DNA from 2 places in the Propionivibrio pelophilus DSM 12018 genome. Region 2 is predicted to be linked to the other one. Evidence: predicted binding sites of a transcription regulator. Region 2 holds the regulator's gene; the other holds the start of a gene.
What was found. Region 2 encodes LexA, which represses DNA repair genes until DNA is damaged. Its sites were predicted from a motif close to ACTGTATNTANATACAGT; they were not measured.
Positions count from the first base shown of each region.

Region 1 (11,657 bases), on a different contig from region 2:
GCATGTGGCGGGGACCACCGAGTTCCGCGCGGGAGGCATCCTGCCGGCGACGCTGGCCCCGGGAATGCTGACGGCGCTGCTGGCGCTCTACATGTTCGGTATCGGCAAGGCGGCGCTCATGCCCTTCCACCGCTGGTTGCCGGCGGCGATGGTGGCGCCGACGCCCGTTTCTGCACTGTTGCACGCGGTGGCCGTGGTCAAGGCCGGGGTGTTTTCCGTGGTCAAGGTGGTGGCTTATGTTTTCGGCAGCGGCGTACTGGCCGGGCAGACCGGCTGGCTGATCGCGGTCGCGGCATTCACCATCATCGCGGCGTCGATCGTGGCCCTGCGTGCCGATAACTTCAAGCGCCGACTGGCGTACTCGACGGTCAGCCAGTTGTCCTACATCGTGCTGGCGGCGGTCGTCCTGACGCCACTTTCGACCGTCGGCGCCGCGCTGCACATCGTTTCGCACGCGCTGGGCAAGATCACGCTGTTCTTTACCGCGGGCGCGATCTACACCGCGGCGCACAAGACCGAAATCAGCCAGTTCGACGGCATCGGGCGGCGCATGCCCTGGACGATGTCGGCGTTTACCATCGGCTCGCTGTCGATCATCGGTATCCCGCCTTTCGTCGGTTTCGTCAGCAAGTGGTACATCCTGTCGGGTGTGTTGTCGGCGGGAATGTTGTCGGTTGCCGCGGTCTTCCTGCTCAGCACGCTGTTGAATGCCGCGTACCTGCTGCCGATCGTGCATCGGGCATTCTTTCGCGCGCCGGCGCATGACGACCATCACGGCGAGCATGGCGAAGCGCCATTGTTCATGGTGATCGCCGTCTGCCTGACCGCGGCGGGGACGCTTGCCGTGGCCTTTTTCCCTGATGTCCTGGTCGAGCTGGCGCGACGAGTTGGTACAGGAGGAGGGGTATGAGCAATCGGCGCGAAAAGCCTGCAGCCGGAGCGCCCGGGCCGCAGGGCGGCCATCCGACGAGAGGGCGGAAGAGGCTGTTCCTGCTGCTGCTGGCATGTGTTCTTCTTCTCGTGCTGGAATTGCCGATCGACAAGCACGTCGAGACGGAGATCGAGCATTGGTTCGGCTTTCACGCCTTTTTCAGTCTTCTTGCCTGCGTGGTTCTGGTCCTGCTGGGCAAGCTGTTGCGCTGTGTAATCGCCCGGTCCGAGAATTATTATGATGCTCGCTGAGTTCAACCCGGGGCTGACGCTGGTCGCCGGCGGGCTGTTGCTACCGCTCCTGCGCGGGAAGTTGCGGGCGCTATTCCTCCTTTTGTTGCCGGTCGCCGGCCTCGTGCAGTTGTCGCACCTCGTGCCGGGGGCGCACGGCGTTGTCGATTTCCTCGGCTACGAGTTGGTCACGCTGCGTGTGGATCGCTGGAGCATGGTCTTCGGCTGGGTTTTCATGATTGCCACCTTCGTTTCGGCGATCTACGCGTTGCATCTGCGTACCCCGCTGCAGCTTACAGCCGGCATGACCTACGCCGGAAGCGCCATCGGCGCGGTGTTCGCGGGCGACCTGATGACGCTGTTCGTTTTCTGGGAGCTTACGGCCATTACCTCGGTCCTCCTGGTGTGGGCAGGGCGCGGGCCGAACGCCTACGCGGCCGGCATGCGTTATCTGATCGTGCAGATCATCTCGGGTACCCTGCTGTTTTTTGGTGCGGCAATCCAGTTCAACACGACCGGTTCGCTGGAGTTCGGAGCGATCGGCCTGGACGGCATCGGCGGCTGGCTGATTTTCATCGCCTTCGGGATCAAGGCGGCTTTCCCGCTGCTGCATGCCTGGCTGCCTGACGCCTATCCGGAGGCCTCGGAGGTCGGGACGGTGTTCCTGTCGGCATTCACCACCAAACTCGCGGTTTACGCCTTGGCCCGTGGCTTTGCCGGAACGGAGTTGTTGATCCCGATCGGCGCGGCGATGGTCGTCTTCCCGATCTTCTTCGCCTTGCTCGAAAACGATTTGCGTCGCGTGCTGGCCTACAGCCTGAACAATCAACTGGGCTTCATGGTCGTGGGCATCGGCATCGGCACGGAAATGTCCCTGAACGGGGCCGCGGCGCATGCGTTTACCCATGTCCTGTACAAGTCGCTGCTGTTCATGTCGATGGGGGCCGTGCTGTATCGCGCGGGAACCGTCAAGGCTTCCGAACTCGGCGGACTCTGGAAGTCGATGCCGCTGACCACCGTGTTCTGCATCGTTGGCGTCGCGTCGATCGCCGGGATGCCTTTCTTCAGCGGCTTCGTCAGCAAATCGATGATCGTTTCTGCGGCAGCGCAAGGCGGCTACATGCTCGCCTGGTCAGCCTTGATGTTCGCCGCGGCATGCATGTTCCTGCCGGACCTCAAGATTCCCTTCTTCGCGTTTTTCGGCCGGGATTCCGGCAAACGCTGCCAGGAGGCGCCGCTCAACATGCTGGTGGCGATGGCCATCGCCGCGGCTTTCTGTGTCGGCATCGGGCTGATGCCGGGGCGCTTGTACGCCCTGCTTCCCTATCCGGTCGCGTATGCGCCGTATTCCGTCTCCCACGTTCTGGCCCAGCTGCAATTGCTGCTGTTTGCCGGCCTGGTTTTCGCGGTCGTCGTGCGCTGGCGGCTTCTGCCGCTGGCGGTGCCGGGAATCAACCTCGACGTCGACTGGCTGTGGCGGAGGCCGGGAACCCTGGTGATCAAGGTAGTCGCGCGAATCCTCGAGATCGGCGGTGACTGCCTGAGTGCCTTGCTGTCGTTCAAGCTCTCGTCGCTTTCCGGAATGATCGAGAGACATCGTCTTCCTGACGGTTTGCTGTTGCGTTCCTGGCCCACGGGCAGCATGTCGCTGTGGGTCATGTTGATGCTTTTTGCGTACCTGCTGCTCTATTACCTCGGCGGGTGACCGGGGCAGGCTAACGCATACCGCGAGTGTGTCCGCACGCCGCCGGGGCCGGTGTTTCCCCGTGATAGAATCTTCACCCTTTCTCCCTCTTTTCACTGCCTCCCTTTGATGGGACCCTGCCATGTTTTCCGGAATCATTGCCGCCGTCGGGCGGATCACTCAACTGGCCCCGCGTAACGACGGGACACCAACGGTTCGCCTGACCGTCGATGCAGGCCGACTCGATCTTGGCGATGTCGCCATTGGCGATTCGATCGCCTGTAACGGTGTCTGTCTGACCGTGGTCGAAAAGACCTCCGGCGGGTTTTGCGTCGATGTCTCGCCCGAAACGTTGTCGTGTACGGTCGGGTTGAACGCCCCCGGAGCGATCAACCTGGAAAAGGCCCTGCGACTTGCCGACCGGCTGGGCGGGCATCTGGTTTCCGGGCACGTCGATGGCGTGGGCGAGGTCGTGTGTTTCGACCCGGTGGGCGACAACCGCCTGCTCGTCATTCGCGCTCCTGAAGCGTTGTCGCGGTACATCGCGCGGAAAGGATCGATCACGGTCAACGGTGTCAGCCTGACGACCAATTCCGTCGAAGGCGCCGAGTTCTCGATCAACCTGATTCCACATACGCTGGAAGCAACCACGTTGGGTGGGTTGCAGACGGGAGCTCCGGTCAATCTGGAAATCGACCTGATTGCCCGCTACGTCGAACGTATGCTCAATCCCGAAGCGGAGGGTGTGTAATGTGTCCTGCAGAAATGTCGTCGTCGATCGCGTCGGTCGAGGAGATTGTCGCCGAGCTCCGCGCGGGGCGCATGGTCATCCTGGTTGACGAAGAAGATCGGGAGAACGAGGGGGATCTGGTGCTCGCTGCGGAGCACGTGACCCCGGAGGCGATCAATTTCATGGCCAAACACGGTCGTGGCCTGATCTGCCTGACGATCACCGAGGCGCGTGCCAAGCAGATCGGCCTGACGCCGATGGCGAGGGACAACAAGAGCCCCTACAGCACGGCGTTTACGGTGTCCATCGAGGCGGCCGAAGGCGTGACGACCGGAATTTCGGCACAAGACCGTGCGCGGACGGTGCAGGCGGCGGTAGCGCGCAATGCGAAGCCCGAAGACATCGTCCAGCCCGGACACATCTTCCCGATTACCGCGCGTCCGGGTGGCGTTCTGGTTCGCGCCGGACATACCGAGGCTGGGTGCGACCTGGCGCAATTGGCCGGCCTCGAACCGTCGTCGGTGATCTGCGAAATCCTGAAAGACGACGGATCGATGGCGCGCCTGCCCGATCTGATCGAATTCGCGCAAGAGCACGGGCTGAAGATCGGTACGATTGCCGATCTCATCCATTATCGCAGCCGGCACGAAGCGCTGGTCGAGCGCAGCTATTCGAAGCCGATCGCGTCGGTGCATGGCGAATTCATGCTGCATGCGTTCACCGATCTCACCACCAACGAGGTGCATCTGGCGTTGGCGCGTGGCGAGATCAGCCCCGAGCGCGAAGCGCTGGTGCGCGTGCACGAACCGTTGTCGGTCCTCGACTTCCTCGATTCCGGCAACGGGCGGCACAGCTTTTCCCTGGAAGAGGCGATGCAGGCGTTGGCCAAGGCCGATTCGGGCGTCATCGTCCTGCTGCATCGGCCGGAAACGGGTCAAGACATTCTGTCGGTGCTCAAGGAGCAAGCAAATACGCAACGTCCCGCGGCAAAGTGGGATCCGCGTATCTACGGCATTGGCGCCCAGATCCTGCGCGATCTCGGCGTGCGCAAAATGAAACTGTTGGCCAGCCCGCGGCGCATGCCGAGCGTGGCTGGCTTCAATCTTGAGGTCACCGGCTATGTCGCTTCGGCGGGCGAGCGTGGCTGACTTCCGCTGACCTTGATGACAGGAAAGAACACCATGCCTCGTTTTGAACGTATCCATGAATATGAGTCCGATCTCGACGGTGCCGGATTGTCGGTCGGGATCGTGATGAGCCGCTTCAACCAGGATATCTGCGAGGGGTTGCTGTCCGCCTGCGTCGCGGAGCTTGCGCGCCTTGGCGTCAGCGAAGGCGATGTCGAGATCGCCACGGTTCCGGGCGCGCTGGAGATCCCGCTGGTTCTGCAGAACCTGGCGCAGAGCGACCGGTTCGACGCCTTGATTGCCCTGGGTGCGGTCATTCGCGGTGAAACCTACCATTTTGAAGTGGTTTCCAACGATTCGTGTCGCGCGGTAATGGATGTCCAGCTTGATACCGGCGTCCCGATCGCCAACGGCATCCTGACCTGCGAGGATGACGATCAGGCGCTTGCGCGCATGCAGCAGAAGGGCTCTGACTGCGCCCAGGCTGCCGTCGAGATGGCCAATCTGCTGAGAGTAATCGGGGAGCGTCCGCAATGACCAAGCAACCGGAAAAGGCAGCCGCGAGCGCGGTGAAGAAGCCGATCAAGTCGCCGCGCCGGCGTGCGCGCGAGTTCGCGATGCAGAGCTTGTACCAGTGGCGCGTCGGCGGGCATGATGCGGCAGCGATCGAAGCGCATCTCATGGATGGCGAGGGCTTCGACAAGGCCGATCGCGAGTTCTTCCTCCAGGTCTTCCGCGGGGTCATGGCCCAGGAGGCAGCATTGCAGGAACACCTGCAGGCTCATCTTGACCGTCCTTTTCGCGAGTTGTCGCCGATCGAGGCGAGCGTGCTGCTGGCTGGGGCCTACGAATTGATCAATTGTCCGGAGACGCCGTACCGGGTGATCATCAACGAAGCCATCGAACTGGCGAAGGGCTTCGGCGGGGCGGACGGGCACAAATACGTCAATGGCGTGCTCGACAAGTTGGCAGGGAAACTGCGTTCGGTCGAGGTCGAGGCCCGGCGTCCCCGGCGGTGATTTGCCGCCAGTCGTCGTAGTTGGCGCATGCCTTCCGAATTCGCACTGATCGACCGCCATTTCGCGCGCGCCACCCCGCAGGCGGTGCTCGGGCCCGGCGACGACTGCGCCTTGCTGGCCCCGTCGCCGGGAATGGAACTGGCGATAACCACCGACATGCTGGTTTCGGGTACGCATTTTTTTGCGGAGACCGATCCGCGGCAGTTGGGCTGGAAGACTCTTGCCGTCAATGTATCGGATCTTGCGGCTATGGGGGCGATGCCCCGTTGGGCGCTGCTTGCCGGTAGTCTGCCCGCTGCCGACGAAGCCTGGATTGCCGCCTTTGCGGACGGCTTTTTCGACTGCGCGCGACGTTACGGCGTCGATCTTGTCGGCGGCGACACGACGCGCGGACCGCTTTGCCTTTGCGTGACTGCAATCGGTGAGGTGCCCTCCGGCGAGGCCTTGCGCCGCGATCTCGCCCGCCCCGGCGACGACATCTGGGTTTCCGGTCGGCCCGGGATGGCGGCACTGGGGTTGGCGCATCTGCAGCAACGGACGATGCTGTCCGGCGAATTGGCGGAGACCTGTATCAACCTCCTGCAACAGCCGCTGCCGCGCGTCGAGTTGGGCCTGGCGTTACGACAGAGTGGGCTCGCGCAGGCAGCGATCGATGTCTCCGACGGGCTGCTGGCGGATCTGGGGCATATCGTCGAACGCTCGGCCGTCGACGCGAACGTCTATGTTGCGCAACTGCCCGGATTGCCGGAGGGGGTCGATACCCTCCTGGCGCGCCAGTGCCAGTTGGCGGGGGGCGATGACTACGAGTTGGTGTTCACCGCCGGCGCCGACAAGCGCGAAGCCCTGCACGAACTGGCGGAGGAAATCGGGCTGCCGCTGTGGCGCATCGGCACGATTGGTGCGGCAACGGGCAGAGGCGAGGTCCGCCTGTTGGACGAAGCAGGCAGGACGGTCCGGGTCGGCAAGATGGGCTTCGATCATTTCGGGGCCGATGAAGCCGCGTAGCGCCCCCTCGTTGCGATTTCTCTTCTCGCATCCGGCTCACCTGATTGCCTGCGGATTCGGCAGCGGCCTGTCGCCTGTTGCGCCCGGTACGGTCGGGACTCTTTTCGCTTGGCTCTCGTTTCCGCTTTTGCGAGCCATGCTGGGTGGCGTCGAGTTGCTCGGCTTCCTCCTCGCGTGTTTCTTTCTCGGGGTTCTGGTGGTTCAGCGTACCGGTGAAGACCTCGGTGTGGTGGATCATGGCAGCATCGTCTGGGACGAGATTGTCCCCTTCTGGCTGGTGCTTTTCTTCTGTCCCGCCGGGTGGCTCTGGCAGGTGGCGGCATTTGGCGGCTTCCGGTTCTTCGATATCTTCAAGCCGCAGCCGGCACGCTATTTCGACGAGCACGTCAAGACCGGATTCGGCGTGATGATGGACGATCTGTGCGCCGCTGGTTATACGGTTCTCGTGTTGCTTTCCGGACAGTTTCTGCTGGCGAGGTTCCTTGCATGACGGATGTCGATCAAAAATCGCTGGAAGCGCTTGCCGCACAGCTTGGCGAGCGCCTGCTGGCGAGCGGCGAAAAACTCTCTACGGCCGAATCATGTACCGGGGGGTGGGTCGCCCAGTGCATGACTGCGATCGCGGGTAGTTCGGACTGGTTCGATCGCGGCTTCGTCACCTATTCCAACGACTCCAAGACGGAAATGCTCGGGGTTCCGGGCGTGGTGTTGGCGGAGCACGGTGCGGTAAGCGAACCCGTGGCGGTGGCGATGGCACAGGGTGCGTTGATTCGCAGTCGTGCCCAGTGGTCGCTTGCCATTACCGGTGTCGCCGGGCCAACAGGTGGTTCCGTGGCGAAGCCGGTCGGGACCGTGTGCTTTTCCTGGGCGGGTTCCGACGGACGCATGGCAACCGAAACGTGCCATTTCAAGGGAAATCGGGAAGCGGTACGGGCTCAGTCGGTACGGTACGCGCTGACCGGCCTTCTCGCTCGCCTCCGTGAGGATGGCTGGGCTAACCGGCTTGCCTGAGACGTTCACTGTCAGATAGAACTACTGTATATAATTACAGTATTTGGTGCCGTCCTGTCACTGTTCGCGGCGACCGAAAATGAGATAATCCCACGCAATTTCATAAGGAAGCGCAATGGACGACAACAAGGCAAAGGCACTGGCCGCCGCATTGGCCCAGATCGAGAAGCAGTTCGGCAAGGGCTCGATCATGAAAATGGGCGAGGGCAGCGTCGAAAAGGATTTGCAGGTGGTGTCTACCGGATCACTCGGACTCGATATCGCCCTCGGGGTCGGCGGGCTGCCGCGCGGCCGGGTTGTCGAGATCTACGGGCCTGAGTCGTCCGGCAAGACCACGCTCACACTTCAGGTGGTGGCCGAAATGCAGAAGCTTGGCGGTACCGCGGCGTTCATCGATGCGGAACACGCGCTTGATCCGTCCTACGCCCAGAAGCTTGGCGTCAAACTCGATGATCTGCTCATCTCCCAACCCGATACCGGTGAGCAGGCGCTGGAAATCGCCGATATGCTGGTACGTTCAGGCAGCGTTGATGTGGTGGTGATCGACTCGGTTGCAGCGCTGGTGCCTCGGGCGGAAATCGAAGGGGAGATGGGCGATTCGTTGCCAGGGCTGCATGCCCGCCTGATGAGTCAGGCGCTGCGCAAGCTTACGGGGAACATCAACCGGACCAATACGCTGGTCATCTTCATCAACCAGATCCGGATGAAGATCGGCGTCATGTTCGGCAGTCCGGAAACGACGACCGGCGGCAACGCACTGAAGTTCTATGCTTCCGTTCGTCTGGATATTCGCCGTATCGGCGGAATCAAGAAGAGCGACGAAGTGATCGGTAACGAAACCAAGGTAAAGGTCGTCAAAAACAAGGTTTCGCCGCCGTTCCGCGAGGCGATCTTCGACATTCTCTATGGGGAAGGCATCTCGCGCGAAGGGGAAATCATCGAGTTGGGCGTGGCGCACAAGCTCGTAGAGAAATCCGGCTCTTGGTATGCCTACAACGGCGAGAAGATCGGACAGGGCAAGGACAACGCACGGGAATTTCTGCGCGCCAATCCCGATATCGCCGCAGAGATCGAGGCGAAGATACGACTGGCTGTGAACGTTCCCTCGCCGCGCGCGACGGCGGCTGCCGATTAAGTAGAAATGAGCGGCACGTTGCGCGAGCGCGCCTTACGACTGCTCGCCCGGCGTGAATACGCACGCGCCGAGTTGGCCCGTAAGCTTGCTCCGCACGCGGAGTCGTCCGAGGTGCTCGATGCCCTTCTTGACGATCTCGAGTGCCGCCGTTTGCTCTCCGACGAGCGATACGCGGAAATGCGGGTGAATGTGCGCAGTGCGCGTTATGGCAATGCCAGGCTGATTCAGGAACTGCGCGCAACGGGAGTCGATGCCGGCGCCGTTGATCAGGCCCTGGCGGCGTTGGACGACGAGTTTTCGCGAGCACGGCAAGTCTGGCAGCGTAAATTCGGCGCGGACATGCCTCCCGTTGATGCGTCCGAACGCGCGCGCCAGGCTAATTTCATGGTGCGCCGCGGATTCTCCGGGGATATCATTCGCCGTTTGTTGCGTGGTGATTACGAAGGCGATCAATAAGAGATGTCCGAAAACAATCTGATGTCCGAAAACAACTTGGGCGAAAGCAGCAAGCTATCCACGCGTAACCTCAAGAAACGCTACAAGAAGCGGACCGTCGTCGAGGATGTCTCGCTCGAAGTGCGTAGCGGTGAGGTCGTCGGATTGCTGGGGCCGAATGGTGCGGGGAAAACGACCTGTTTCTACATGGTGGTTGGTCTCGTGGCCTGCGATGGAGGCGATGTTTATCTGAATGATAGAAAGATTACCCACTTGCCCATCCACCAGCGTGCCAAGCTCGGGGTGTCCTATCTTCCCCAGGAAGCCTCGGTGTTCCGCAAGCTGACGGTCGTCGAGAACATCAAGGCGGTGCTTGAACTACGCAAGCTGCCACGTGAAGAAGTCGAACATCGCGCCGAGCAGTTGCTGGAAGAGCTTCATATCAGCCATATCCGCAACAGCTCGGCGGCCTCGCTGTCCGGCGGCGAGCGGCGGCGGGTGGAAATCGCGCGGGCGTTGTCTACCGATCCGCGCTTCATTCTGCTCGACGAGCCGTTTGCCGGGGTCGACCCGATCGCCGTGTTGGATATCCAGAAAATCATCCGCTTCCTCAAGGAACGCAACATCGGCGTGCTGATCACCGACCATAACGTGCGCGAGACGCTTGGGATTTGCGATCACGCCTATATCCTCAACGAGGGCGGGGTGCTGGCGGCTGGCCGGCCAGATGAAATCATTTATAATGAAAACGTACGTAAGGTCTATCTTGGCGAGAATTTCCGCCTGTGATCTCGCCTCTGATACCGGCTCGACCGTTTCGTCAAAAAATTGTCTGTAATAGCGGTGTGCCGAGCATGCAGTTTCTTGCCGCCCTGTTCCCAACATGAAGCCATCTCTCCAGCTCAAGCTAACGCAGCACCTGGCGCTGACGCCGCAACTCCAGCAATCGATCAAGTTGCTGCAGCTGTCGACGCTTGAGCTTGAACAGGAACTCGAGAAGTATCTGCAGGAAAATCCCCTACTCGAGCGCGAGGACGAAAACTATTCCGCGGCTCCCCCGGAGTCCGGTCAAGATGCTGCAAGCGAGGACAGGAAGGCTGAAGAACCGGAAACGCCGAGCATGCCCGATTCGAAAGATGAGGATAGCTGGCTTGGTGATGCGGCGGAAGGAAATTACGCCAGCACGTCGGGATCTTTCGATGACGACGACGGTGACTATCAGGACGTTCAGGCCGCGACCACTTCCCTGCGTGAGCACCTCTCCTGGCAACTGGGCCTGATGAACTTGCCTGCGCGCGACCGCACGCTTGTTCAATGCCTGATCGACGCGCTGGACGATGATGGCTATCTGACCCAGTCGCTGGACGAATTGGTTGAAGCTCTGCCACCTGAGCTCGAGATCGAGCCGGAAGAGTTGCAGATTGCGTTGAAACACCTCCAGAACTTCGACCCGACGGGCGTAGGCGCGAGAAGTGCGCAAGAATGCCTGGTGCTGCAACTGAATGCGCTCCCCGTGGACGAGACGCAGCGCTTGGCTCTGGCAATCGTACGCAATCATCTCGACCTCCTTGCCGGACGGGATTTCGCCCGGCTCAGGAAGCTCACGGAGTGCGATGATGACCAGCTGCGTGAAGCGCAGTTCCTGATACGCAGCCTCAATCCTCGTCCCGGGGCTAGCTACGCCGCGCCCGATGCGCGCTATATCACCCCGGATGTGGTCGTGCGCAAGGTTCGTGGCCAATGGACGGTCAACATCAATTCGGATGCCTATCCGCGCTTGCGCATCAACAGCCTGTATGCCCAGATCCTCTCGCGGCAGCGTGGCTCGGGGTTGTCGGGGCAATTACAGGAGGCCCGCTGGCTGATCAAGAATGTTCAGCAGCGCTTTGACACGATTCTGCGCGTGGCGCAGTCCATCGTCGACCGTCAGCGCCAGTTTTTCGATCATGGCGAAGTTGCCATGCGGCCGCTGGTGCTCAGGGAAATCGCCGAGACACTCGGTTTGCACGAGTCGACGGTATCCCGGGTGACAACGCAAAAATACATGGCGACGCCGCGTGGCATCTTCGAACTGAAGTATTTCTTCGGCAGTCATGTGGCGACGGAAGCGGGGGGGGCGTGCTCGGCGACGGCCATTCGCGCACTGATAAAGCAACTGGTCGGTGCGGAAGATGCAAAAAAGCCGCTTTCGGACAGCCAGATCGCCGACCTTCTCGGGCAGCAGGGGATTGTTGTTGCCCGGCGGACGATCGCCAAATACAGGGAATCGCTGAATATTCCCCCCGTTAAACTGCGCAAGACGATCTAGCGAGGCCGCTGTTCTGTGTCTGACGATGACATGCTACCCTTA
Region 1 is NZ_JCANUT010000022.1:34,147-45,803, reverse strand. It holds gene BO74_RS10950 (monovalent cation/H+ antiporter subunit D family protein) at 1-910, shown strand, start outside; gene BO74_RS10945 (hypothetical protein) at 907-1,182, shown strand; gene BO74_RS10940 (Na(+)/H(+) antiporter subunit D) at 1,169-2,866, shown strand; gene BO74_RS10935 (riboflavin synthase) at 2,988-3,596, shown strand; gene ribBA (bifunctional 3,4-dihydroxy-2-butanone-4-phosphate synthase/GTP cyclohydrolase II) at 3,596-4,723, shown strand; gene ribH (6,7-dimethyl-8-ribityllumazine synthase) at 4,757-5,239, shown strand; gene nusB (transcription antitermination factor NusB) at 5,236-5,721, shown strand; gene thiL (thiamine-phosphate kinase) at 5,749-6,726, shown strand; gene BO74_RS10910 (phosphatidylglycerophosphatase A family protein) at 6,713-7,216, shown strand; gene BO74_RS10905 (CinA family protein) at 7,213-7,737, shown strand; gene recA (recombinase RecA) at 7,853-8,872, shown strand; gene recX (recombination regulator RecX) at 8,879-9,328, shown strand; gene lptB (LPS export ABC transporter ATP-binding protein) at 9,350-10,096, shown strand; gene BO74_RS10885 (RNA polymerase factor sigma-54) at 10,191-11,615, shown strand.
Region 1: recA (recombinase RecA) is a predicted target of LexA. The motif match lies at 7,761-7,778, and genes of this name have one in related genera.

Region 2 (11,657 bases):
GAGAGGGAACCCGTCTTGATCTGCAGTGCGTTCATCCCCACGGCGATGTCAGCAATGGTACTGTCTTCGGTTTCCCCGGATCGATGCGAAATAACAGCCGTATACCCCGCACGCTTGGCCATCTCGATTGCAGCGAAGGTTTCCGACAGTGTTCCGATCTGATTGATCTTGATCAGAATCGAATTGGCAATCCCCTGCTTTATGCCTTCCTTGAAGATACGCGTGTTGGTCACGAAAACGTCGTCTCCGACGATCTGAACCTTCTCGCCAAGACGCTCGGTAAGCAACCTCCAGCCATCCCAATCGCCCTCAGCCATACCATCCTCGATCGATACGATCGGGAACTGATCAACCAGATTGGCCAGATAATCGGTGAACTGCTCTGCGGTGAGTTCGATGCCCTCCCCGGAGAGAACGTATTTGCCGTCCTTGAAGAACTCGGAGGCCGCGCAGTCCAGACCGATCAGCACATCCTCGCCCGGGAAATAACCGGCAGCCTCGATAGCCTGCACGATGAGTTGGAGCGCTTCGGAATGGCTTGCCAGATTGGGAGCAAAACCTCCTTCATCCCCCACCGCGGTCGAAAAGCCCTTCTTGTCGAGCAATTTTTTCAGGGCGTGGAATACCTCCGAACCGCAACGCAGGGCTTCTCGGAAAGATCCTTGGCTGACCGGAAGAATCATGAATTCCTGGAAATCCAGACTGTTGTTCGCATGCTCACCACCGTTGATGATATTCATCATCGGCACCGGCATCTGCATCGGCCCTGATCCACCGAAGTAACGGTACAGCGGCAACCCAGATTCCTCGGCAGCGGCCTTGGCCACCGCCATCGACACGGCCAGGATGGCGTTCGCCCCGAGGCGGGACTTGTTTTCAGTCCCATCCAGCTGGATGAGCGTTTGATCAATGAACGCCTGTTCCTGCGCATCAAGCCCGATGATTGCCTCGGCGATTTCCGTATTGACGTTTTCCACAGCCTGGGTCACCCCCTTGCCGTTATACCGGGCCACATCGCCATCACGCAACTCAATCGCCTCTCGCGACCCGGTGGAAGCACCCGAGGGCACGGCTGCGCGGCCCATGACACCGGATTCGAGCAAAACGTCGCACTCGACCGTGGGATTACCGCGTGAATCGAGTATTTCGCGAGCTACGACATCAACGACAGAACTCATGTTAATTCCTTCTCTTCAACTGTTATCACGCAGCCCTGGAAGGCTCTCCAGACAACCTCAACTCTTCGAATCCCGCCTTCTTCACCACCCGGTCAAGCTCTACCAAAGTAGTCAACAGACTCTCCATCCGGGCGAGCGGCCAACTGTTCGGCCCATCCGAAAGCGCCTTTTCGGGACACGGATGGGTCTCCATGAAAAGACCGGAAATACCGGCGGCCACCGCTGCGCGAGAAAGAACGGGGACGAACTCACGCTGCCCTCCAGACACGCTCCCCTGCCCGCCGGGCAATTGAACCGAATGCGTCGCGTCAAAGACAACCGGACAGCCTGTTTCGCGCATGATTGCCAGGCTCCGCATATCCGAAACGAGATTGTTATACCCGAAGGAGGCGCCGCGCTCGCAAACCATCAGGTTGTCAGCACCGCCGTTGGCCTCGCGTGCTTTCGCGACAACGTTCTTCATATCTCCGGGGGCGAGAAACTGCCCTTTCTTGATGTTGACCGGTTTGCCGCTCGCCGCCACCGCGTGAATGAAATCCGTCTGCCGGCAAAGGAAAGCGGGCGTCTGCAAAACATCAACGACAGCAGCAACGTCAGCCACCTCGTCTTCGGTGTGAACATCGGTCAGAACGAAAACACCAGTCTGACGACGAACCTCGTCCAGCAATCTTAACCCTGCGCCCAGTCCAGGGCCACGCGCCGAAATTCCGGAACTGCGGTTTGCCTTGTCGTAAGACGCCTTGAAGACGTACGGGACACCGAGCCTGGAACAGATCGCCTTCATCGTCCCGGCCACCTCGACACACAAATCGACCGATTCTGCCGTGCAAGGCCCTGCGATCAGGAATAACGGCTTATCCAGCCCGATTTCAAAGCCACAGAGCTTCATGCTTTGGCCTGAGCAGCGATTGCGGCTTTGACGAAGGAGGTGAATAGCGGGTGGCCGTGCCGGGGAGAGGAGGTGAATTCCGGATGAAACTGACATCCGACAAACCATGGATGCTCAGTCTTCGGCAGTTCGATCATTTCACAGAGGTCCGTCCCCGGCGCCCGTCCGGAGACCACCAACCCTTTCGCCTCAAGTTCGACAAGCAACTGATTGTTCACTTCGTAACGGTGACGATGACGCTCGACAATTTCAGCCCTGCCGTAAATTTCGCGCGCCAGGGTTCCTTCAGACAACTTGCAAACCTGCCCTCCCAGTCGCATCGTGCCACCCAGATCGGAGTTCTCGTCACGCTTTTCCAGTCTCCCCGAAACATCCTGCCATTCGGTGATCAGACCAATAACCGGATACGGCGAGTTCTTGTCGAATTCCGTACTGTGCGCACCCTCCATACCAGCCACGTCACGGGCATATTCGACAACCGCGAGTTGCATGCCCAGACAAATGCCAAGGTAAGGAATCTTGTTTTCTCGAGCATAACGAACCGCGGCGATCTTGCCTTCCGTTCCGCGCCGGCCGAATCCGCCGGGAACGAGGATGGCATTCATGCCTTTGAGCACGGAGCACCCCTTGGTCTCGATCTCTTCCGAATCGATATAGTGGACCTTGACCTTGCTGTGCGAATAGATCCCGGCGTGAACCAGCGCCTCCGTAAGAGATTTGTACGACTCAGTCAGGTCGACATATTTGCCGACAAAGGCAACATTGACCTTGTGCTCGGGATTCTCCATGGCGTGTACGATACTTTTCCAGACAGACAGGTCCGCCGCGCGCGCCAGGATATTCAGCTTGTGACAAACGATCTCGTCGAGCATCTGGTCATGCAACATCGACGGGATCTTGTATATCGAGTCGGCGTCCAGACACTCGATCACGGCTTCACGCTGCACATTGCAGAAAAGCCCGATCTTCGCTTTTTCGTCCTCTGGAATCGGGCGATCCGCACGGCACAAAAGAACGTCCGGCTGGATGCCTATCTCCCGCAATTCCTTGACAGAATGTTGCGTTGGCTTGGTTTTAAGCTCTCCGGCCGTCGGAATATAGGGCAACAACGTCAGGTGAATATAACAGGCGTTACCCCGGCCTTCCTGGAGGCCCATCTGGCGGATCGCTTCGAGGAAAGGAAGCGACTCAATGTCGCCGACAGTACCACCAACCTCGACGATCGCGACCTCCGCGCCTTCGGCGCCTCGACGAATATGCGCCTTGATCTCGTCAGTGATATGCGGGATCACCTGCACCGTCTTGCCGAGATACTCCCCGCGTCGCTCTTTCTTGATTACGGTTTCGTAAATCTGGCCGGTGGTGAAATTATTGCGCTTTCCCATTTTTGCACTGGTAAAGCGTTCGTAATGTCCAAGATCGAGATCGGTCTCGGCGCCATCTTCGGTAACGAAGACCTCTCCATGCTGGAACGGACTCATCGTTCCAGGATCAACGTTGATATAGGGATCGAGCTTTAAATGGGTGATCTTGATACCGCGGGATTCCAGGATCGCCCCCAGAGAGGCAGCAGCAATGCCCTTGCCCAACGAGGACACCACACCGCCTGTGACAAAAACGTATTTGGTCATGAGAAAGATATGCAGCGGGAAATTAGAATTGTAGCCGAAAACGCTCGACGACGATAAGCTTGGACAATTCAGCACTTAATCGCAAAATGAGCGATCGGCTAACCATGACCAGACAATCACTGGCGCTATTTTCGATGAACACGAGCCGCCCCCAAGATAGAATCATTCCTTTTCTCCGGCAGCTGTAGCCAACAAGTCATGAGCCGTATCACTCATTCCATGACCCACACCCGCATCAAACCCGCCTTTTCGCCCCTGTCCTGCTGGACGATTGGGGTTGCCGCCACGTTCATTCTGCTTGCCGCAGGATGTGACAAGAAAGTCACGCCCTCCCCGACAACAGAACCGCTGGTAATGAATGAGAATTTTCCGATTGCCGAACCCGCCTTGTCTAACGCGGTCATTCGCGGCGATTTCAAGGAAATACAGCGAATTGTTGCTGCCGGTGTAAACATCAACAGCAAAGACGCGCTCGATCGAACCCCTCTTCATCTCGCCGCGTTTTACGGACGCACAAAAACCATCGAATTTCTTATTTCAAACGGTGCAGAAATCGATGCAAGAGACCACATCGGGATGACCCCGCTACATGCCTCAGTCATTTCCGGGGGGCGGCAGAGCGTGCAATTGCTTCTGGGAAAAAAAGCGGATATCCATGCCCAAACAGAAACCGGCCAGACTGCACTCCACCTTTCAGCCGCAACCGGACAACCCCGACTGACAAGATTCCTGATCGAGCAAGGGTCCAACCCTAGTCAAAAAGATGTCGACGGAAAAACCCCTCTGCATTACGCTAAGAAAAACTACCACCCCCAGACGACTTCGGTACTAGAGCAGATGACGCCCAGAAAAGTCTCTCCGCCTTAAGACTTCTGGACTCGACGGCCCGTTAGTTATATTCCTTCGCTGCAGCGGATCAGCCCTACGACCACGCCCTCGATTTCGAGCGGCTGCTTACTGACATCAATTATGATCGGCGGAAAATCCGGATTTTCAGCGACCAGTTCGACATAACTCCCATGGCTCCGAAAACGTTTGACCGTAACTTCGTCATCCATCCGGGCGACGACCACCTGCCCGTTTCGCGCCTCACAGCAACGATGTACGGCTACCAGGTCACCGTCGAAAATACCCGCGTTCATCATTGACAGTCCCCGCACTCGAAGCAGGAAATCTGCTTTAGGACTGAACAAGGTGGAATCGAGCGCATAACGCGCCTGAACATTTTCCAGAGCAAAAATCGGACTACCTGCTGCAACGTTGCCGATCAACGGAAGTCCGAGTTGCTCGACCAATCGAATACCACGGGCGGCCCCTGGCTCAAGTATGATCACGCCTTTTTTTGCCAAAGCTTTGAGATGCTCCTCTGCAGCGTTATTGGATGAAAATCCAAACGCATTTGCAATTTCTGCCCTGGTCGGGGGCGCACCCAGTACTTCTATTGAATTCTGTATGAACTCGAGAATTTCCTGTTGCCGCGATGTAATCTTTGCCATCTGTGTCTCCGGGAACCTATCGCTTTATTAGCGCGGGCGCACTACCACTGTATATAAATACAGTAAAAAAATAATACCAGATCGCCCAGCGAATACGCCCGGAGATTTCCACCGAGGCCTTTTCTATTCACCAATCGTGAAGGAGCACCTTTTCCGCCCAGAAAATCGCTGAAATAGTCTTCGCGTCAGTAATCGCCCCAGAACGAACTGCCTCGATAGCATCATTCAAACGCATGCTGAATACGTCGAGATGCTCGCCATGATCGAGTTGCTGCCCCCCCTGAAGAATCAAATCACGCGCCAGGAATACCTCGATTCGTTCATTTGAATAGCCGACACAGGGATGCAGAACCCCCAAATACCGCCAACTGCGTGCGACAAAACCAGTCTCTTCTAGGAGTTCTCGCCGTCCAGTCTCTTCGATGGACTCGCCAGGATCAATCTTCCCGGCAGGAAATTCGATGAATACCTCCCCAACCGGATAACGGAACTGGCGTTCGAAAATCAATTCTCCGTTGTCGAGTACAGGGATCACCACGACGGCACCTTGATGTCGAATATATTCGCGTGTTGAAACACCACCACTCGGCAAGCGCACCTGATCGAGTCTTACATCAAGAAGCTTCCCGCGGAACACCTCGGCGCTTTCCATTGCTGTCTCACGTAGATGCAAATCGGATTCCTGATCGAATTTCATCTGGCTGCCCCAAAATAAAAAGCGCCCCGATCTAGCGGGGCGCTGGTAGAAAACAAGTGGCAAAGATTATCTGAAGAACGAAATAGAGTTGTTCAGACTCGTCGCACAGAGCATCATCAACGCGTTCGGCGCGATTCCAATCAGAGCAACCGCAAGACCGTTAGCCGACATTAACAGCTTTACCTCGGCCGGTGCCCTGATCGGCGTGTTATCTGCGGGCGGATCGAAATACATGACCTTTACGATACGAAGATAGTAATACGCTCCGACAAGCGAGAAAAATACCGCAGCTAGCGCCAGCCACAGGTGGCCAGCAGCCACGACGGCCTGCAACACCGAGAATTTTGCGAAAAAACCGACAAAGAACGGGATCCCGGCCATAGAAAACATCATCATCATCATGATGGCCGCATACCACGAATTGCGCTTGTTCAGCCCGGCAAAATCGCTGATTTCCTGAGCTTCGAACCCTGCACGTGAGAGAAGGAGAATAGTCCCGAATGCCCCAAGGCTGGAAAGCACATAGGTCACAACATAAAACATCGACGAACTGTATGCATTGACGATATACCGAACATCCCCTCCGATGACCCCTGTAGCCATTCCGAGCAACATGAAGCCCATGTGAGAGATAGCGGAATAAGCCAGCATACGCTTGATGTTCGTTTGTGCAACAGCGGCAAAGTTTCCGACTGCCATCGACAGTACGGAAAGAACAAGCAGCATCAACTGCCAATCATGCGATGCAACAATAAGCCCATTTACCAGCGTGCGAATCACAACAGCAAAAGCAGCCAATTTAGGCGCGGTGGCTATGAACAGAGTGACTGCCGTAGGGGCTCCGTGATAAACGTCAGGAATCCACATGTGGAATGGCACGACCCCTAGTTTGAAAGCAATACCTGAAACAAGGAATACAAGCCCAAACGCGAGAATGATCCCGTTCCCCTGCCCCGCGAGCAAACCGGCCGAAAGCGCAGAAATTTCGAGCGTCCCCGTTGCGCCGTAAACCATCGACATGCCATAAAGCAGGAGACCGGACGCCAAAGCACCCAGAACGAAATACTTCATCGAGGCTTCAGTTGCCTGAATCGAATCTCGATTCATCGCAACCATCGCGTACAGGGACAATGACAACAGTTCGATACCGATATAAATAGCAAGGAAATGGTTAGCAGACACCATAACCATCATCCCTACGGTAGCAAACAGGCTCAACACGTAGAATTCACCCTTGGACATATGCGGGCGATCCAGAACGTATGTCCGCGAATAGAAATGACCGGCCAACACGCTCAGATAAATCATGAGTTTCAGCGTTCCGCTCATTGCATCGCTGACAAACATGTTGCTGAAGGTGTATGAAATCTGCCCTGTATTCACAGCCACGGTGACAGCAGCGGCGCCCACAAGCGACAACTGGGTCAGGGCGTATACGATCGTTCTCTTCTTATCCTTCACGAAGAGGTCGACAATCAAAATCAGACAGGCCATAGCCAGCATGAAAATTTCAGCGCTGGCAATGCGCAGGTCGGGCAACACAAATTGCATTTCGGCAAGCGTCATAGCGAATACCAATTATTGGATCTTGCTTACGGAGACATGATGCAACAATTCATTTACCGAACTGTGCATAACATCCGTGAATGGTTTTGGATAAAGGCCCATACCAAGCGCCCCGAGGGCTAGCAAGGAAAGAACCAAAAACTCGCGCAAAGTAATATCGGTCAATTCAGCAACATGGTGGTTGCCAACTACCCCAAAAACCACGCGCTTGTACATCCAAAGCGTATAAGCCGCCCCGAGGATCATCGTAGAGGCTGCAGCGAACGCAATCCAGAAATTGAACTTGACCGCTGCCAAGATAACCATGAATTCGCCGACGAAGCCGGAGGTCGCGGGCAGACCTGCATTGGCCATGGCAAAAAGCAGGAAGAAGGCAGCAAACTTCGGCATCGTATTTACCACACCACCGTAGTCGGCAATCATTCGAGAATGTACCCGATCGTACATAACGCCGATACAGTAAAACATCGCTCCGGCAACAAAGCCATGTGACACCATCTGTACAAGCGCACCTTCCACACCCAATGGACTGAAAATAAAGAAGCCGAGTGTGACAAAGCCCATGTGCGCGATCGACGAATAGGCTACGAGCTTTTTCATGTCGACCTGAACCAGCGCAACAAAGCCAATATAAACCACAGCAATCAAGGACAACGCGACAATCAACCCCGAGAACTCATGCGACGCATCGGGCGCGATGGGTAACGAGAAGCGGAGGAATCCATACGCCCCCAGTTTCAACGCGATAGCCGCCAAGACGATGGAACCTCCCGTCGGCGCCTCAACGTGAGCGTCGGGCAACCACGTATGAACCGGCCACATCGGGACTTTGACCGCAAACGCCGCCAGGAACGCGAGGAAAATCCACTTTTGCTCGCCCAAAGACAAAGGCAGTTGGTGCCAATCCTGAATCGCGAAGCTTCCTGAATTGAGGAAAAGATAAATCAGTGCGACAAGAAACAGCAGCGACCCCATCAGGGTGAAAAGGAAAAACTTGAACGCAGCGTAGACCCTGCGGGGCCCACCCCAAACTCCGATAATGATGTAGAGCGGAATCAACGATGCTTCAAAAAAGACATAGAACAACATCGCATCAAGCGATGAGAAGATCCCATTGAGCAGGCCGGACATGATCAGAAAACCCGCATTGTATTGAGAGACCTTGCTCTCAATGACTTTCCAACCAGCCAGGATGACAATAATTGTGATGAAACTGTTCAAAATCACGAAAAGCATCGATATGCCATCAACGCCCAAGTGATAGTTGATATTGAAACGACTTATCCAAGGAGACAATTCGACGAACTGCATCGCCGGTGTCGCTATATCGAATCCGGAATACAGAGGCAAGGTGACGATAAAACCGGCGGCGGCTCCAAGTAAGGCGAGCATGCGCGCAAACGGCGCATTCCTGTCCGACCCTGTCAATAAGATGACAAGCCCAGAGCAAATCGGCACCCAGATGGCTAACGAAAGAAGCGGAAATCCTGACATATTGTTCCCAGTCGTTATTCAGTTCAGGCGCGCAACAGCCAGAAAGAAAGGAGCGCGCAAACCCCAAAAATCATCGTGAAGGCATAGTGGTAAATGTGGCCGGTCTGGAACAAGCGCAGAAGCGTCGAAATCAAACCGACAACGCGTACCGCCCCGCCGACGACAAGGCCGTCGATGAAACCAGCGTCGCCCCCCTTCCACAACCCCTGACCGAGGAGACGAGCGCCGCGGGCAAGAACCACCTCGTTGAACTTATCAAAGTAGTACTTGTTCTCCAGCACGGTATAAAGCGGGCCACTCGCCGACTTGATGGCCGCAGGAATTTCAGGCTTCTTGAGGTAGAAATACCAGGCCGAAACGACCCCAGCGACTGCCAACCAGAATACTGGAGTACTAACAGCATGTGTAGCCATGGCGAATGCGCCATGAAAATGGTGCTCCAATTCCATCATCCCCGGGTGTGCTTGCTGGTTGATGAAAATCACCCCTTTAAAGAAGTCACCAAACAGCATGGAGTCGATGGCAACGTAACCAATAAAGACGGAAGGAATCGCCAACAGTACCAACGGCAACGTCACTACCCATGGAGTTTCGTGCGGCTTCTGCCCTGGTGCGAGTCCGTGGTGATGATCAGGCGCAACCTCCTCGTCGTCGTGGTCGCCATCGTGTGCGTCATTACCGTGATCCGCGTGAGCTACGTGCGCCACTCCGAACCGCTCTTCACCGTGGAATACGAGAAAATACATGCGGAAAGAATAGAAAGCGGTAATGAAGACACCCGCCATAACGGAAAAATAGGCAAATCCAGCACCGGGAATATGTGAGAGTTTCACCGCTTCAATAATGGAATCCTTCGAGTAAAAACCAGCGAAGAAAGGCGTACCAATAAGCGCCAGGGATCCAATTAACGAAGTCAGCCAAGTAACGGGCATGTACTTGCGCAAACCACCCATGTTGCGGATATCTTGATCATGGTGCATACCAATGATCACGGACCCCGCAGCTAGGAAGAGCAGCGCTTTGAAGAAGGCGTGGGTCATCAGGTGGAAAATCGCTGCAGGGTAAGCAGAAGCACCGAGCGCAACAGTCATATAACCAAGCTGGGACAGCGTCGAATACGCCACGACCCGTTTGATGTCGTTCTGGATAATACCGAGAAAACCCATAAACAGAGCCGTTATCGACCCAATCACGATGACAAACGACAGTGCGGCATCAGAAAGTTCGAAGAGCGGGGACATCCTGGAAACCATGAATATCCCGGCAGTAACCATCGTCGCAGCGTGGATGAGCGCCGAAATTGGAGTCGGGCCTTCCATGGAGTCGGGCAGCCAGACATGAAGCGGAACCTGAGCCGATTTTCCCATAGCGCCAATGAACAACAGGATGCAGGCGGCGCTAAGCAATGACACAGTACCCCACTCCACGCCAGGTACCAGCGTAATGGTCGCATCCGACACCGCCTTCGCCCCGGAGAAAACTTCCTGGTAATCCAGCGTTCCGAAATGGGACAAGATCAATCCGATGCCGAGGATAAAGCCGAAGTCACCGACCCGGTTGACCAGGAACGCCTTCATGTTTGCATAAATTGCCGTCGGGCGCGTGTACCAAAAGCCGATAAGCAAATATGAAACAAGTCCGACAGCCTCCCAGCCGAAGAACAACTGCATGAAGTTGTTGCTCATGACAAGCATCAACATAGAGAAAGTGAACAACGAGATATAGCTGAAAAAGCGGCTATATCCAGGGTCGTCATGCATATACCCGATGGTGTAAATATGAACCATCAACGACACAAACGTCACCACCAACATCATCGTGACAGTCAATGAATCTATCAGGAATCCGACCTGAAACTTGTAATCTCCAGCTGCAAGCCACTGATAAACCGGACCATTGAATGTATTGCCCGCGGACACATCCTTGAAAATATAGACCGACGCTAGAAACGCGACTGCCACGCCGACAATCGTGACCGTATGAGCCATCCAACGGGGAATCAAGCGACAGAAGAGGCCGGCGACGATCGCGCCAAAAAGTGGGGCCAGCGGGACGAGAAGATAGATTTTTTGCATATCCATTTTCAGCCCTTCAGGCTGTCCAGATCATCCACATGGATGGTCTTGAGGTTGCGGAACAGCACGACAAGAATCGCCAAGCCAATTGCCGATTCAGCCGCAGCCACTGTCAATATGAAAAAGACGAATACCTGCCCGGCAAGATCCTGCAAGTAATGTGAGAAAGCAATGAAGTTGATGTTGACCGAAAGCAGCATCAATTCAATGGACATCAGGATAATGATCAGATTTTTCCGGTTGAGAAAAATACCGATGATGCTGATCGCGAAAAGAACAGCACCTAATATCAAAAAATGGGACAGTGTTAACAAGTTGCCTCCCTAATCGATCTCTGTACGCAGCAGCCGCACTGCGAACACAAAATTCTCGTCATTTCGGAAAAACACGGAAGATCGCCTCTGCTTGATAGCTCAATCATTCTTTTCTGCCGGCATCTTCAATACGCGAACCCTGTCCTTCGCCTTGACGAACACCTGCTGCGACGGACTGACCGATTTACTCTTGCGTTTTCCTCGCAGCGTGAGTGCCGTGGCCGCGACAATACCCACCAGCAAGACGACCGAGGCCAACTCAAACGGATAGACATACTCCGTAAAGAGAAGCCGACCAATTGCCTGAACGTTACTGA
Region 2 is NZ_JCANUT010000007.1:8,101-19,757, forward strand. It holds gene eno (phosphopyruvate hydratase) at 1-1,178, opposite strand, end outside; gene kdsA (3-deoxy-8-phosphooctulonate synthase) at 1,204-2,067, opposite strand; gene pyrG (CTP synthase) at 2,064-3,698, opposite strand; gene BO74_RS05340 (ankyrin repeat domain-containing protein) at 3,897-4,565, shown strand; gene lexA (transcriptional repressor LexA) at 4,592-5,194, opposite strand; gene BO74_RS05350 (NUDIX domain-containing protein) at 5,322-5,891, opposite strand; gene nuoN (NADH-quinone oxidoreductase subunit NuoN) at 5,958-7,442, opposite strand; gene BO74_RS05360 (NADH-quinone oxidoreductase subunit M) at 7,470-8,951, opposite strand; gene nuoL (NADH-quinone oxidoreductase subunit L) at 8,975-11,032, opposite strand; gene nuoK (NADH-quinone oxidoreductase subunit NuoK) at 11,035-11,340, opposite strand; gene BO74_RS05375 (NADH-quinone oxidoreductase subunit J) at 11,440-11,657, opposite strand, start outside.